DNA from 3 places in the Bradyrhizobium sp. LB8.2 genome. Region 2 is predicted to be linked to each of the others. Evidence: predicted binding sites of a transcription regulator. Region 2 holds the regulator's gene; each other region holds the start of a gene.
What was found. The regulator LexA, encoded in region 2, represses DNA repair genes until DNA is damaged. The targets are predictions, from matches to a motif close to TGTTCNNNNTGTGTTCNG.

Region 1: the regulator LexA is predicted to act here: its motif matches at 1,539-1,556, upstream of recA (recombinase RecA).
Region 3: the regulator LexA is predicted to act here: its motif matches at 1,457-1,474, upstream of ABIB06_RS23230 (ribonuclease T2 family protein).

The regions. Positions count from the first base shown of each region.
Region 1 covers NZ_JBEPQV010000012.1:41,311-44,516, reverse strand. Annotated here, with positions in the region: gene ABIB06_RS16600 (hypothetical protein) at 774-938, opposite strand; gene recA (recombinase RecA) at 1,649-2,737, shown strand; gene ABIB06_RS16590 (hypothetical protein) at 3,006-3,206, shown strand, end outside.
Region 2 covers NZ_JBEPQV010000028.1:14,482-17,687, reverse strand. Annotated here, with positions in the region: gene ABIB06_RS28200 (molybdopterin molybdotransferase MoeA) at 1-857, shown strand, start outside; gene lexA (transcriptional repressor LexA) at 1,034-1,735, shown strand; gene ABIB06_RS28190 (hypothetical protein) at 2,125-2,559, shown strand; gene ABIB06_RS28185 (ComEC/Rec2 family competence protein) at 2,698-3,206, opposite strand, start outside.
Region 3 covers NZ_JBEPQV010000020.1:57,797-61,002, reverse strand. Annotated here, with positions in the region: gene ABIB06_RS23245 (DUF3617 domain-containing protein) at 1-395, opposite strand, end outside; gene ABIB06_RS23240 (hypothetical protein) at 441-734, opposite strand; gene ABIB06_RS23235 (hypothetical protein) at 916-1,380, shown strand; gene ABIB06_RS23230 (ribonuclease T2 family protein) at 1,519-2,211, shown strand; gene ABIB06_RS23225 (23S rRNA (adenine(2030)-N(6))-methyltransferase RlmJ) at 2,264-3,124, shown strand.

The DNA of each region.
Region 1 (3,206 bases), on a different contig from region 2:
CCATAGCCAGATGAGCCTAGCCGGCTCAGCTTACGACAGCCTGACAATGACGCGAATCGGATCCGGCCCGCTGCGTTCGCTCGTGCCCGGCAAACAGAAAACCCCGCGCGGGGAGAGCGGGGTCGTCGTCTGGGTATGGAGGCCCAGACCAGGAGAGCAGGCTTGCGCGCGCCTGACAGTGGCGGCGAAAGTCGAGGCCGCAGACTGGCCCCGCACACGTCCCAATTTCGACATCCGTTCGCACAACTCAGAACACAAGGGCGGGCGAGATTTCGCACCGACGGTGCGGCCATGGGGGAGACGTGGCGCGCCGGCAACGGGGTGGCATCATGGACAACGTAGAGCGGTCATTCGCCGCCGCGACGGCGGCTGGCTTCGTGGTGCTGGTGATCGGCATCGGGTTGCTGGTTCTGCTGTAGGGGTGGTGCAGGCATGCCGTGAGACGGCGGCCGGCCCGATCCAAATTGCGCTCCAGTGGTGGAAGACGCATGCGCGCCTTTCAAAAAACGCGAAAACAACCCCATGCACAGTAGCTCTCTGGAAAATGTTCGCGTTCCATCAATGACTTACCGGTAGTATCGCGATACCACATCGTGCCCGGACTCGCCACCGGGATATGCAAATCTCGATTCCCGTGTCGGTCCCTTGCGATGAACAGGCGGCCGCTCCCGGCGGGCATTGTCTCCGGCGCGGACCGGGCGGCGGGCACCGCCACCGCCTGCCGCGTCCGGCAGCGTGTCCTTTCGTCAGCGCCGAAGCCCGTCCTGTGCGGATTAATGAACCCTGATCGCGTCCAGCGGCAAACGGAGCTCGGCGGCCCGCTCTTCGCGGTCCTTCTTGCGAAACTCGTTTTCCTTGCGCTCGAACTTGATCATCTCTTCCCGCGCGGCCTCCAGCAGGGGATTGCGCCTGGTCGTATCGTGGTGCGTGTCCGTCATGACTGAGGTCCCCGGAGTTGCGGTCCCGTGTCCCGGAAGAAGGCCGCAGACCGCAAAAAGGTTCGGTGCCGCAGGATTACGGAATTCTGACGGCGTGCAGGTCATCGATCTTTGATGTGCGTCAGCTTTGGTCGAGGAGGGACGCCGGAATTACGATGGAACGAAAGAGGCCGCCCACTGAGGCGGCTCTTCCTTCGACTATCGCTTATCAGCTTGCCCGTGATTTGTTCCGCTATCCGGACCAATGTATGTGCCGGTCCGCATACATTGCTTCCAAGCCCCCTCGCACTTGTTTGAGCCCTTAGACAGGCAGATATTTTTGTAGTCTGAGCATGACATCGCTTGAGCAGGATGCGCCGTGACAATCCCGATTGAAGCAGCAATCCACAAAACCAACCACTTGTTCATTACGTCTCCCCCATTCAATCCGGCAGATCATACATACAATCCGAGGGAAATCGCCTCTCTCTCGTATGGGCGAACAATCAGGAAAGCGGAGAGAGTTGCGATAGGAAAAATTGCTCGTTTTCAAAACAGGCCACGGGACCTTTTCAAACTGGGCCGCCAGGGGTCGAAACAGGCCAGCACCCAAATCTGCAAAAGAACATATTGCGAACCTAGAACAAATAGGGTACGTTGTCTTTATCGACGGACCGCCTCGCCAATCGTTTGTCCCTCACGCGAATCCTCGGCATAAGGAGCACGACCCGATGTCCACCACTGCGCTGCGTATCGTCGAAGGATCCTCCATGGACAAGAGTAAAGCCCTGGCCGCCGCGCTCTCTCAGATCGAGAGGCAGTTCGGCAAGGGCTCGGTGATGAAGCTCGGCAAGAACGACCGTTCGATGGATGTCGAGGCGATTTCCTCGGGTTCGCTGGGGCTGGATATTGCGCTTGGGATCGGCGGTCTGCCGAGGGGGCGTGTCGTGGAAATCTACGGACCGGAATCCTCAGGCAAGACCACGCTGGCGCTGCACACGGTGGCGGAAGGGCAGAAGAAGGGCGGTATCTGCGCCTTCATCGACGCCGAGCACGCGCTCGACCCGGTCTATGCGCGCAAGCTGGGCGTTAACATCGACGAGCTTTTGATTTCGCAGCCCGACACCGGCGAGCAGGCGCTGGAAATCTGCGACACGCTGGTGCGCTCGGGTGCGGTGGATGTGCTGGTGATCGATTCGGTTGCGGCGCTGGTACCGAAAGCCGAGCTCGAGGGCGAGATGGGCGATGCGTTGCCGGGTCTGCAGGCCCGCCTGATGAGCCAGGCGCTGCGCAAGCTGACCGCGTCCATCAACAAGTCCAACACCATGGTCATTTTCATCAACCAGATCCGGATGAAGATCGGCGTGATGTACGGTTCGCCGGAAACCACCACCGGCGGCAACGCGCTGAAGTTCTACGCCTCCATCCGTTTGGACATTCGCCGCATCGGCGCGATCAAGGAGCGTGACGAGGTGGTCGGCAACACCACGCGGGTCAAGGTGGTAAAGAACAAGCTGGCGCCGCCTTTCAAGCAGGTCGAGTTCGACATCATGTATGGCGAAGGCGTCTCCAAGATGGGCGAGATCCTCGATCTCGGCGTCAAGGCCGGCATCGTCGAAAAATCCGGCGCATGGTTCTCTTATGACAGCCAGCGTCTTGGCCAGGGCCGCGAGAATTCGAAGGCGTTCCTGAAGGCCAACCCCGACATCACCGCCAAGATCGAGACCTCGATTCGCCAGAACTCCGGCCTGATCGCCGAGCAGATTCTCGCCGGCAGCCCCGAGCGCGATGCCGACGGCGAGGAGCCGGGGGACGAGTAAGCCTAAACGCGGAGAGTTTTTCGCGAGGAGCGGGCGCTGAGGACGTTGAGTTGCCGACGTCGTCAGTGCCCGTTTCGTTTTGCGTTGCCCTAATCAGGTGGTGTGATGAAGCGTCTGATCTTGACCAGTTCGTCCGGAAGCGGGCTCGCCCGATCGAGGTTAGCGGAGCTTGTCATTTCATCTTCGTTTCACTTCGAGTGGGGACCGCTGCCCTCGCCCGAAAAGCTCGCAGCCTATTTCGCGGCGCGCTCCGCGAATCTCGGGCCAGGTGATCATTTGGTCTGATTGGGGCATCCGGTGGCCCAAGGGCATCAAGGATCGCAAAGACTTGCCCCTTGCGGACTTCTGCGAGCGATATGACGTGATCGAGCTTTGGTTCGATCCAGCTCCCAGGGATCAATTGCAGCTCGTCTGCTTGCTGGACTACCTCAGCTCCTGCTCCTCGCTGGTGCGAAAGCTTAGACTTCGA
Region 2 (3,206 bases):
GCATCACGATCAAGGAAGCCGCGATCGCCGGACGGCACATCCGGCCCGCCGGTGTCGATTTCCGCGAGGGCGACGTGCTCCTGCGCAAGGGAAGCCGTCTCACCGAGCGCGACCTCGCGCTTGCGGCCGGGATGAATCACCCGCACCTCGCCGTTTGCCGACGTCCGAAGGTCGCGATCCTCGCCACCGGCGACGAGCTGGTGATGCCGGGCACCACGCCCGGTCACGGCCAGATCGTCTATTCCAACGGCTACGCCCTGCACGCGCTCGCTCGCAGCGAGGGCGCCGAGACCATCGACCTCGGTATTGCCGCCGACACGCTGGAGGCCACCACCGTCGGCATTCGACGCGCCCGCGAGAGCGGAGCCGACATCCTGATCACGACCGGCGGCGCATCGGTCGGCGACCACGATCTGGTCCAGCAGGCGCTGAGGGACGAAGGCATAACGATGGCGTTCTGGAAGATCGCGATGCGGCCGGGCAAGCCGATGATGCACGGGCGGCTCGGCGCGATGGAGGTGATCGGCCTGCCGGGCAATCCCGTGTCGTCCTACGTCTGCGCTTTCCTGTTCTTGGTGCCGCTGATTCGCGCTCTCTCGGGCCGTTCAGTGATTCACCATCGCCGCGAGCGCGCCGTGCTCGGCCGCGACGTCGGCGCCAACGACCAGCGGGAGGACTATCTGCGCGCGCATCTGGAGGAGCGCGACGACGGCACGCGCGTTGCCCTTCCCGTCAACCATCAGGACTCTTCGCTGCTTGCGAATCTCGCTGCGGCACAGGTACTTCTCGTGCGCGCACCGTTCGCGCCGAAAGCCGAAGCAGGCACACCTTGCGAGGTGTTGCGGCTCCCCGTGTGAGCGCCCCGACAACGCATGTTCCGCGAACTTCGCTCTGTTCACGGTAAATTAAGCAGTTGCGGAACACATATCGAACATATAGTGTCCGTTCATGATTTGTTTCGAGCGTGTAGCGGCTTATTGCTGAATTCAGCGTCTCGGAATCGAACGACATCAACCTGGAGACTTTGGTCGAGATGTTAACGCGCAAACAATACGAGCTTCTGCGGTTCATCAATGAACGTCTGAAGGAAAGCGGCGTGCCGCCCTCCTTCGACGAGATGAAGGATGCGCTCGACCTGCGCTCGAAGTCGGGCATCCATCGCCTGATCACGGCGCTCGAGGAGCGCGGCTTCATCCGACGCCTGCCCAATCGCGCCCGTGCGATCGAGGTCATCAAATTGCCCGAGCTCCAGGCCGCCGCCGGCAGCCGCCGCGGCTTCACGCCGAGCGTCATTGAGGGCAATCTCGGCAAGGTGCGTGCGAGCTCCAGCCTGCCCGCGGACGATGGTGAACGTCCGGTCGCGGTGCCGGTGATGGGCCGGATCGCGGCCGGCACACCGATCGAGGCGTTGCAGACCCGCAGCCACACTATCAGCGTACCGCCTGACATGCTTGGCTCGGGCGAGCACTACGCGCTCGAAGTGCGCGGCGATTCTATGGTCGAGGCCGGCATCCTCGACGGCGACATGGCGCTGATCCAGCGCAACGAGAGCGCCGATACCGGCGACATCGTGGTGGCGCTGATCGACGACGAGGAAGCAACCCTCAAGCGCTTCCGCCGCCGCGGCGCATCGATCGCGCTCGAGCCCGCCAACGGCGCCTATGAGGTGCGCATCCTGCCGCCGAACCGGGTGAAAATTCAGGGCAAGCTGATCGGGCTGTACCGAAAGTACTGAGCCTGTACGGCAGTCACGCAATTCCAATTGGAGTGGACGGATTGCCCGCTCCGGCTGGATAGTCATCCTGGTTCTGCACAGATTATCCGGCCGCATCTCCGGCGGTCCATCCTCGACACGCCGCGCCGAGCATCCCAGAGGCTTCGCGGCGTTCCGGTTTGAGGAGACGTCATGCGCAAGGGCATCTCCGGCCGCTGACGTGCGCGACCGAAATGCCCAGGAGCAGGCTTTGTTCCTCGCCGATTCGGGAAAGATAATGTGATCGCGGCGTGCGGAAACCAGCCGCAGATTTGCCCATAACCAAGCAGAGGCTTGTGTGTTTCCACTCTGATAGGGGCCTGCGCCTCGATAAGAGACGCCGGTTGCTATCCCAGCATGAGGAGCACCCGATGTGTGACTACAGCCTGCATGCCATCGCGTCGCGCCCCGCCGAAGTCGGCGAGACGGTCGTCACGACAACCTTCCGCGGCACCTCGACGCGTGGTTTTGCGTCCGCAGCCGATCCGACTGTGGCCGTCTGCCTGCTGCCGGGAACGGAGCTCGCCTTCGCCGACAACATCCGCTACGACAATCGCTGGATCTGGACACGCACGATCAATTCCCGTGTCGGCAAGTTCGGCAAGATCGATCCGCACATTCCCGACCGCCATCATGACGCGATCGAATTCCCCGACGGCAAATACGTGCTGGTGACCCAGCTTGTCGAAGGACAGCGCGCGACCGTGCTGCAACTGCCGGTGACGCTGCCGGCCGGCGAGCGCGAGCACAAGCCGCAGATCATGGCCAACAGGCAGCCAACCATCACGCGCCTGCCGATCGGCTGACACGGTCGCCCTCCGGCCACGGGATCGGAGGCCAGGATTGATTTGCAATCGCCGGCCGTGGCCGGCGAGGTGGTGTGGTTTGCGTCCAGCGAATCCGATCGGATGCACCAGCCGACTGCATCTCTCCGCACGATCCGATTAATCGTCGGCTTGCAAATCGATTTCCGCCGGCGTTGCGTCCTTGCTGCGTGGCGGGATCGCTTTCGGCGCAAGACTGCCGTCGAAATCACCTTCGCCTGAGCCGGCCGGCAACCAGGGACGGCTCGTGCCTCTTTCCCTCACCGCCTGAACTGCAAAGCCGTCACCACGCTGCGTCAGCGCCAGCGCGCTCTGGCTCGCGAGCCGCCGTCGATCGACCACCATCGCGGCGCAATCGGGCGGCGCGGGACGTGCCGTCACCACCAGCGCGGCGCGGTTGCAATCGTCCGCCAGCGCGTCGATGCGCAGTGCCAGCGCGACCAGCCGCCCATCGGCGAGCGGCGTCACGCAGCCGGATTCATCGCAAGACACGCCGGCGGCCAGCGAGGCGCTGGCGGCATCGCGCGGATCGGCGTCGGCAGCCAACCACTCCTTGAGCAAAAAGCTATCCTTGCTCGTCTTGATCAGGTGAAGATGTCCGTCCTTGCCCCGCACCGCGACGCTCTGGC
Region 3 (3,206 bases), on a different contig from region 2:
TCGCGCCCCGCGGCGCCGGCGGCGCCACCCTGTGCGTGCGACGAGGTCTTCACCGTGTAGGCCGAATTGAAGTCGCCCGTGATCTCGGCATGCGAGGTCGTGCTGATGCCGGCGACACTGCACTCGGAATCGCTGACATAGCCGGTCGCGGTCTTCTTGATGTCCTGCTTGGCGCAGATCTGCTTGGCCATCGGGGAGACGTTGTTGTTCATCTCCTTGTCGACGGTCTCGTCGGTGCAGTGCTGCATGGTCATTTCGGGCACGGGCGTACCGGTCCTGAGCATCTTCAATTCCCAGAGACCAGCTTTGCGCATCGGCAGATCGTCGGCGCTGGCTACGCCGGCCGACAAGACGAGGCAAAGGGCCGAGCCGAGCAAAGCGAGTTTGCGCGTCATGTGAGAAGCTCCCGGCTGAGAGATTGCTGGCGTTACGAAAACGCCTCAGTAGAGCGTGCGGATCGGCTTGTCGGCAGCGCCATAGGGCACCCAGCGGCACGAGAACGAGATGTAGCCGCCCTCATAGGCCTGCACCCCCAGGAATTTCGCGACCTTTCCGTAGCGCGCGCAGTGATCGACCGCGACCTGCCGCGCATCGACCTGGGTTGCCATCGAATAGGCGATGATGCCGCCGGTGTCGTTGCCCTTGAACGGAGGCACCGGAAGGATATCGGCGCGCGCCGACTGGCTCGCCATCATACCCAAGGCAAGTAGGCCCGCGGCCGCAATGATTCGCATTCCCGTCACTCCGATTGGTTGGTGGCAGTTTACGGTGCCGGGGCGGCGGTGGAAAGAACGGAAGGCCGGTTGCTGCGACCTTGTGGTCAACTCGTCGGCAAGTGTTGCCGCGCTGCACTTGACCCCGCGCGGCCTTCACGGCACCGTCCGTCCCTCGCAGATCATGCTGTCTGGATTGCCCATGCGCGCCTCGACCTCCCTGAAATCGCTCCGCTTTGCCGCCGTGCTCGGCCTCCTGTTCGGGGCGCTGTCGCTCGGTGAGGCCAGGGCCGCCAATCCGCTGGAGCTGAATTTCTGGCTGAGCGGGCCGCGCTATGACGGCAACGTCTCCGAATGCGACAGGGCGCTGCCGACGATCGCTTCCCAGTTCCTGGAGAAGGAAAGCTCGTTCTGGAATTCCTCGTTGAAGATCACCGGCTTCGCCGCGGTTCGCGAGACCGCGTTCCGGCCCTGGGCACCCGATAACATTCCGCGCCGCTTTTGCAGCGGCGAGGCCATGCTCACGGACGGCAAGATGCGCAAGGTGCACTTCTCGATCATCGAGGATGGCGGCTTCGCCAGCTTCGGCCAGGGCGTCGAATGGTGCGTGGTCGGGCTCGACCGCAACTGGGCCTACAACCCGTCCTGCCGCGCCGCCAAGCCTTAAGCAGCCTAAGCCTTAAGCAGCCCAGCCTCAGTCGAAGAAGCTCTGATTCGGTTGGCTGAAATGGCCGCCTGAATTTTGTTCTTGAAATGTTCCTATCGCCTGCTAGGCTTGCTGCACAGTCTAGTTGAGGGGGTCGCCATGTTTCATTCCAGATTGCATTCGTTCTCCCGCCTGATGATCTCGCTGACGCTCGCGGCCGGGCTGGCTGCGCTGGCCGGCGGCGCGAAGGCCGAGGACAAGCGGCAGAACGCGCCCGGCGAATTCGATTTTTATGTGCTGTCGCTGTCGTGGTCGCCCTCCTTCTGCGAGGAGGCGGCAGAGCGCGGCGGCCGCTCGCAGATCCAGTGCAGCGGACGGCCCTACTCTTTCGTGGTGCATGGTCTGTGGCCGCAATATGAGAACGGTTTTCCGGAATATTGCCAGCGGCCGTCGCCGCGGCTGAATCGCAGCATCGTCTCCTCGATGCTCGATCTGATGCCGGCGCCGGGGCTGATTTTCAACGAGTGGGACAAGCACGGCACCTGCTCGGGGCTCGCCGACCGCAGCTATTTCGAAACGATCCGAAAGGCGCGCGCCGCGATCAAGATTCCGGCCGAATATCTCGATCTATCGCAGGCCAAGACCGTGGCGCCGGCTGAGGTGGAGGAGGCCTTCATCAAGGCCAATCCGGGCCTCGGCAACGCCGCCGTCTCGATCACGTGCAACCGGACGCGGCTGTCCGAAGTCCGCATCTGCCTCAGCAAGGACCTGCAATTCCGCGCCTGCGAGGAGATCGACCGCCGCGCCTGCCGCCGCGACCAGGTGACGATGCCGCCGATCAGGGGTGGGTAGCCCCGGCGTCGTGCCTCTTTGCTCAAGCCGTCACGTGGCGTAGTGCTCTTGCATGAATTACCGCCACGCCTTTCACGCCGGAAACTTCGCTGACGTCATCAAGCACATCGTGCTGGCGCGCATCGTCACCTATCTCCAGGACAAGCCGGGCGCCTTCCGCGTCATCGACACCCATGCGGGCGCCGGCCTCTACGATCTCGAAAGCGACGAGGCCCGCCGCGGCGGCGAGTGGCTGACGGGCATCGCCCGGCTGATGCAGGCGCGTTTCTCGAACGACACCATCGCGCTGACCAAGCCCTATCTCGATATTGTCCGCGCCTACAATCCGAAGGGCGAGCTCAAGGCTTATCCGGGCTCGCCGCTGATTGCGCGCGCCCTGATGCGGCCGCAGGACCGCCTCGTCGCCTGCGAACTCGAGCCGAAGGCGCGCAAAGCGCTGATCGGCGTGCTGCGCCACGACGAGCAGGCCCGCGTGGTCGATCTCGACGGCTGGATGGCGCTGCCGGCTTTCGTGCCGCCGAAGGAACGGCGCGGGCTCGTGCTGATCGACCCCCCGTTCGAGGCAAAGGACGAGTTCGACAAGCTGGGCGAGGCCTTCTCGGCGGCTTTTGCGAAATGGCCGACTGGTATCTATGTAATCTGGTATCCCGCCAAGAGCCGGCGCGCCACCGACGCACTGGTGCAATCAGTGGCGCGCCTCGCAGCCGCAGCAAAGCCGCCGGGAAATTGCCTGCGCCTCGAATTCAGTGTGTCGCCGCAAGCCGACGGCGCAACTCTCACCTCCACCGGGCTCTTGATCGTCAATCCGCCTTACACGCTGCAGGGCGAGCTCAAGACGATCCTGCCCGAGCTGGAAATGCCGCTCGGCCAGGGTGGCGCTGCCAGATTCCGATTAGAGGTGCCGAGGCCCTAACACTCCGGCATTCTTGGGAAAAATATGCAAGAGCCGTAGTCAATCTGCAAAGAACCGTATTATGCTGTTTCCGTGACTGGCT